2 regions of the Paenibacillus sp. FSL H7-0714 genome follow, and region 1 is predicted to be linked to the other one. Evidence: riboswitches for the same ligand, from Rfam matches in the RefSeq annotation. Region 1 holds a riboswitch; the other holds the start of a gene.
What was found. A riboswitch is a leader RNA that binds a small molecule or an ion and turns the genes downstream of it on or off. The one in region 1 is predicted to bind cyclic di-GMP.
Positions count from the first base shown of each region.

Region 2: linked by a shared signal. The riboswitch ahead of NST34_RS02445 (choice-of-anchor A family protein) and the one ahead of NST34_RS01840 (anti-repressor SinI family protein) in region 1 are both predicted to bind cyclic di-GMP.

Region 1 covers NZ_JBBOPT010000001.1:414,170-417,591, forward strand. Annotated here, with positions in the region: gene NST34_RS01835 (2-oxoglutarate dehydrogenase E1 component) at 1-1,540, opposite strand, end outside; cyclic di-GMP riboswitch class I at 2,012-2,096, shown strand; gene NST34_RS01840 (anti-repressor SinI family protein) at 2,123-2,278, shown strand; gene NST34_RS01845 (helix-turn-helix domain-containing protein) at 2,480-2,809, opposite strand; gene NST34_RS01850 (TasA family protein) at 2,969-3,422, opposite strand, start outside.
Region 2 covers NZ_JBBOPT010000001.1:547,329-550,750, forward strand. Annotated here, with positions in the region: gene NST34_RS02430 (NAD(P)H-dependent oxidoreductase) at 1-32, shown strand, start outside; gene NST34_RS02435 (winged helix-turn-helix transcriptional regulator) at 97-471, opposite strand; gene NST34_RS02440 (hypothetical protein) at 914-1,306, opposite strand; cyclic di-GMP riboswitch class I at 1,798-1,888, shown strand; gene NST34_RS02445 (choice-of-anchor A family protein) at 1,999-3,422, shown strand, end outside.

The sequences.
Region 1 (3,422 bases):
CAACGTGCATCTTTTGTACATCTTCAGCTGTAAGAATTTTTTCACGCTGTAGCCGCTCCGCGTACACCTTGTAAACGGTTGGATGATTGCGTACCTTACCGTACACGATAGGTTGTGTAGTTTCAGGATCATCCATTTCGTTATGTCCATGACGACGATAGCCGATGAGATCAATAACGAAATCTTTTTTGAATTGATTGCGATATGCACTAGCTAAACGAACTGCTGATATACAGGCCTCAGGATCATCAGCATTGACATGGATAATTGGAATTTCATATCCTTTGGCGATGTCACTCGCATAATGCGTTGAACGGGAGTCTTCGCTTTCTGTCGTAAAGCCGATCCGGTTATTAACAATGATATGGATCGTCCCGCCATTCTGATAACCTTGAAGTTTGCCAATATTAAGTGTTTCTGCAACAATCCCTTCACCTGGAAAAGCAGCATCGCCATGCATCAGTACCGCCATAGCTTTACTGGTATCAATCTTCGGCAATCCGGCTGTGCTCCGATCTTCTTGAGCAGCACGAGTGAAGCCTTCCACGACAGGATTGACGAATTCCAAGTGACTTGGGTTATTCGCTAGTGTTATTCTTGTGCGTACGGTTTCTCCTTCACGGACAGCGCGATCTGCACCCAGATGGTATTTCACATCACCCGTCCAGCCATAGTTAATGCCTGTAGAGCCTTCGGAAGGGAACAGCTCCTTGTTCGGAGAATGATGAAACTCTGAAAATATAATGTCATAAGGTTTGCCCAAAATATGTGCAAGAACGTTGAGGCGACCACGATGCGCCATGCCCATCAGAATATGCTCTGCGCCGTCATGCGCAGCAGCGCGTACGATTTCATCCAGCATCGGTACGAGAGCGTCATTGCCTTCCAAGCTGAAACGCTTCTGACCCACAAAGGTTTTGTGAAGGAAGGTTTCGAATTGCTCTACTTGGATCAGGCGGTTTAGCAGCTCTTTACGTTCTGCATTATTTAAAGGCGCTGGTGAGCTTGTGGATTCTGCCTGTCTGTTCAACCATTTCAGTTCTTGTTCTTCATGCACATGCCCGAATTCATAGGCGATTGTCTTGGTGTAAGCCTGACGCATACGCTGAACTGCATCCCATCCGGTATGCACATCATTCGGCGCATTCTCCCAAATGAGCGTGGCAGGTAGTGCGAGCAGATCCTCACGAGTCAGCTCATAGGTTTCGAGTTCAAGATATTTAGCCATGGGATTGTGATCGCGCTCAAGCGGATCAATATCAGCGGCCATATGGCCATATATACGAATATTAGCGATTAGCTTGGAAGCTCTTACTGCCTTTCTAAGCCATTCGGTGTCTCCCGAAATGCGAGGCTGTGGAGCCGGTTCGCTATCCGGTGTTAGGGGTGGGGGACCCGAATTTGTAAAAAGCTCGCGATAATTATTCTCTACGGTGGAAGGATCTTTCACAAACTGTTCATATCTTTCTTGAATGTAGCCTAAATTGGGTCCGTAATACTTACTCCAAATGGATTCGTTATAGGGCTCTTTGGCTGCCATGAATACATCCTCCTTAACGGATGAACTCCATACGTGACATTTTGTGTCAACGCTTACTGGAGCTGTGATGATTGCGGTTTCATTTCTCATCTTATTGTGCTACTTTCCACACGTGTAATCAATTCATTCTTTCGTCCAATACGTTCGCAAAATGGTATGGGTTAGCTTGTTCTAATGAAAAGAACGCTGTTTCTTCTCATTACCCATTCCTAAGGCCCACTAAAATGATTCTAATATCCTTATTTTTAACTAATAGGGAAGGAAGTATCATTATATTGGCTTAATTAATTTTATGAATGGGACGAGTATCGTGTTAATAGGACAAGATATCGCACAAAAGCGCTTCTATTTTTTGTTTTTTAATGGAAAAACTAATCAGAAATCGACACACTTTTCCACTTTAGTATAGTATAATGTTATTGCAGTTAGCGATTTTCATATATTTCAAAGTAGATCCTTTCGTGTAAAGGGTCCAGTAAAAGGTAAACCTGCCGAAAGGCAGGGGCACAAAGTCGCGGGTCTAAGGTAGAAATACTATGACAGCCGGATTGCCTGGGGACTAAAATCTTAGGAGGAGATTTTTTGGACAAGTCCAACCAGGGAAGCAACAGAGAACAGCAGGTCATTGATCTAGACGTAGAGTGGGTCCATTTATTATTAGCAGCTAAGAAGGCTGGCATAAAAGCAGATGAAATTCGTCGCTTCTTTCATGAGAAGACTGTGCAAGCCGTGCAGTAATACATTTAGTGCGTTATATTTTGAAAAAGGGCCCAGCGATAACTCGCTGGGCCCTTTTTCGGTATATAAGAAAGTATACAAGATAAATAGTCCTTATATTTTACTAGAATATAAAACGCCTTCGCAATCCATGTTAGGAGGCGAAGGCGCTTATGTTTAATAGTATGAGTAGAAGAGGATCTTATCAGGTCAGGTGGAATATTAATCCTTCTGATCAAGGCGCCATTTCTGGTAGTCCAGAAACTCCTTGAATTCGCGTTTGCTTATGCCTGAGGCCATAGCTTCCTGCACCAATCGGAACCATTCCGAATCTAAAGGTGACTCCTCAGCATCATTAGGTTCTCCATAGAGCAAAGCGTGGATGGATACCTGAAGCGCATCGGCGATCTTTTCGATAAACTGGATTGAAGGATTGGATTGGATGTTTCTCTCCACATTGCTAAGATACGACTTAGCAACATCCGCTCTGTCCGCAAGCTCAGATAGGGACAATCCCTTTTCTAGGCGGAGATGCTGGATACGTTGGCCCATATTTTGTGGCACTATGCTGACGCCCCTCCGTAATTTTTGTTATTAGTATAGCAAATATCAATAAATTCGACAAAGTTTATTGTAAAGAGAAGAGCAGCATCTACTTATCCGCTTTCCGGAATAAGAATCTGCTGCTCTTCGAATGGAAGACTTATTAGATTATTTAGCGGATCCAGCAGTTTGCTTACCTACGAAATCCCAAGTCAGAGTTAATGAATCTTTTTGGAAGTAGTTTTGCTCTTGGCCGTTATCAACAAATTCGAATTGAACGGTGAAGCTATCATTTGTGCCGGCCTTAATTCCAGATGCTTCGCTAGTACCCCAGATTGCATCAAGTCCAGTATTTTTTACGAGATCCGGTGTCTGAGTCTTCAAATCGGCCAGGGTAGTTTCCCAAACTACTTTCTCTTCACTACCAGGTAAGATGCCGCTTTTATCTTTATTCACCAGGAATTTAACTTTGATGGATTTTGCCAAATCGTTAGCGCCGTTGTTACCACCTACATCATTAATAGAGGTAGCTGTTTTGAGGAGGATCGAACCGATATCAAGTGTACCGTCATTTTTTAGTTTGAAGTCTCTTTTGATCGTATCGCCTGGCTTCAGATCCTTC
Region 2 (3,422 bases), 130 kb from region 1:
AAGGCTATGTTGAATTTATCGAAAATATGTAATTAGATTTGAAGCAAAAAGCAGCATTTTCATTAATGGAAATGCTGCTTTTGTCATAAGTTGTCGTTAAATCGTAAAAGGTATGGTTATCTCTTGCGCGGCTGGAACGAAGTTTTTCTCTCCCCAAGTGCACATCATATCCAGCACCGGAATAAGCGATTGGCCCTTCTCGGTCAAGGAATACTCAACTTTAGGGGGAATCTGGGGGAATTCCTCGCGCCTGACGAGACAGTCGGCTTCCAGTTCTTTCAACATAACGCTTAACGTCTTAAAAGGTATTGTGCCGATACCCCGTTGCAGTTCATTGAACCGCACGATCTTGTTTTCAGAGAGATAGTAGAGAATAGTCATTTTATATTTACCACTAATGATAGACAAGGTGTAGCCAAAGCTAGTGTCCTTCTGCTGAATGCCAGGTGGTATACAGATTTCATCACTCATGGGCTAGTACCCTCCTTCAGAAAATATTCAACGAAAAGGCAAACGCCTGTTGTCGCTCCGTACTCAGGTCCCGACTTTATTATGTTTTCAACCTGCTATCAAGTCATCCTGTGAGAACGAATTCACTATATCATTTTGAAACAATTTGTTCAAAGCACTCGTGGCTAACTATCAATCGGTCGATTTTCTCTGTCGGCGAAGCGGGCCTCTTTGGTTGGAAATCAAAAGTGCCAAGCGGATAGCCTAAGCGACGAATTGAAGTTTTTAATGTAATTTTCATGTGAGCATCATCTTATTTTCAGGTTCAAGGTATATATTGAAGACACCAAACACCCCCCAGTGTTTTGTGGTATAAATCTCTCAGGTCTTGCCAACTCCCATGGTAAGGCCTATTTTTTTGTTCGCTAATTAAATGAGGGAGGGGGGTAGCTTCTTCGCTACTTCACTTAATCTGATACTGCTCTTCATAGCTCTTAAAAGATGAAATATCCAGACCGAGATATCTGCGCATATGAATGGCAGCTTGGGCAGCGACGATGTCGTTTAACAACAGCATTCGTTCATGGTATCCACGACATATAAATTTGGCTTCTATCCCCGTGTTAAGTCTGTTCTGCTCATAAACCTTGATTCCCCGTTTTCTCATCTCTGAACGAACATCTCTTAGATCTGTTGTAGCAACTGCTGCGGCTGTTTCAAGAACCTCCAGATAGGGGGTGGGTGTTCGTAAATGTGCAGATAGAATGGCGGAGTCCCGTTCGAAAGCTGATAAAATCATCGGAAGCAATAAATAAGATTTCACCAGCATGTTGTCCCTGCTTTCAGCTCTATTCATGAATCTCATCACCTCTAATGGGAACGTATATTCGTATTCTACCCCGATATTCCAAAAATAATCAATGGTATTTCTAAACAGCTAGTCCAATGTGATTGAATTCACAACTAAATTAGAAAGAATAAAATATATTAAAATTGTAATAATAAAAAATAATGCTTCAGACTTATATAAAGGGAGAATTAGGATGAATGAGGAAGGAAGTCTCCGCCGTGGAATGGTATTTGGTTTGATTCTAAGTATTCCATTATGGATATCGATATTAGGTTGGATAAAGTTACTTTAAAATTAAAGGAAAACCTTTGTGTGAAGCGCCTTTAGGCGCTTTTTTTGTGCTTGCTTACGCGTATGAATATCAAAAGGAATTGATTGACAATTGTGGGGATGGAGCGCTAAACTATTATTAGTTCAAAAGTATTAAAAGTCATAGACGATTATTTAATAGGATGCTTAAAATGCTAGTTCTAATCTGCAAGTCAATACATATATTATCATGATAATAGCAAACCGCCTGAAAGGGTGGGACGCAAAGTCCAGGAGTCTAAAGTGTCTTAAATGCGCTATGACCGTCCGACTGCCATGAGAAGTGAATTCCACTTCTTTTTTGGCGGTCTTTTTTGTTGTTAGGTCCTTTAGAGTTTCTGGTAATTATTCTGATTAAATATAAATCCTAGATATAGGAGGTGTGCTTTTTGAAAAGAAGAATGAAACCGCTGCTAGCACTAATATTAGCGGGGATTTTGACAGTAGGTAGTGGTCTTTCTGGAGGTCATTTGGTAAATGCGGCTGGGGAGGTGCTTCCCTATACTCCTACACCTGTGTTAGGTATTGCAGGGAATTTTAATACTTTTATTTTTGGGGATTTCAAACAATCTAATGATCAGGTTCATGGGCGCCTTGCGGCCAAAGGTAATATTACTTTGCAGAATTACGGCGTATCCAAGGATAATCCAGGTGGAGATGTTCTTATTGCTGGTAATGACATCAGTTTTACTAATGGGACTGTTCATGGAGCATCCGTTTATGGTGGTGTTTTTTCCAGCAACGGTGTAGATCTTAAAGAACCAGCGAGAAAAGGGACTCCTATTGATTTTGATGCTGAAGAGCAATTTCTTATTGGACGTTCTAATGAATTCTCTTCGCTTGCTACAATAGGAACTTTCAAAAAGGAATATGGGAAAATAACGATTGATGCTCCGGAACCATTTAACGTTCTTAATCTTAGTGCTGCCGATTTCGCTGGTGCTAATGGCTTACAGTTTAATATTGCAAATAGCGCCACAGTTATCATTAACGTTAGCGGAAGTTCAGTTAACATTCCAAGCTTTCAAATCTGGGGAGGTAGCCCTAACAAGGTATTATTTAATTTTTATGAAGCTAGCACTGTTGACATTGGAAGTTTAACAATAGAAGGAACTATCCTAGCTCCGCTTGCAAAAGTAACTTATAATTCCGGTGAACTGCATGGGACGCTGATTGCAAAGGGATTTGCTGGTGGGGTGCAGATGCATTGGTATCCATATGGAGGGGAAGAACCACCTCCAACGCCAACGCCGACCGTGACGCCAACACCAACGCCGACCGTGACGCCAACACCGACGCCGACCGTGACCCCAACACCGACACCGACACCAACCGTGACCCCAACACCGACGCCGACCGTGACGCCAACACCAACGCCGGCCGTGACGCCAACACCGACGCCGACCGTGACGCCAACACCGACGCCGACCGTGACACCAACACCGACGCCGACCGTGACGCCTACGCCGTGCGTGACACCGACACCGAAGCCAACACACACACCAAAGCCAACACCGACACCGAAGCCGACACACACACCAAAGCCAACACCGACACCGAAGCCAACGCACACACCAAAGCCGACACCGACACCGAAGCCAACGCACACACCAAAGCCAACACACACACCAAAACCAACACCAACGCCGACCGTGACACCAACACCGACGCCGACCGTGACACCAACACCGACGCCGACCGTGACACCAACACCGACGCCGACCGTGACACCAACACCAACGCCGATCGTGACGCCAACACCAACGCCGATCGTGACGCCAACACCAACGCCGATCGTGACGCCAACACCAAC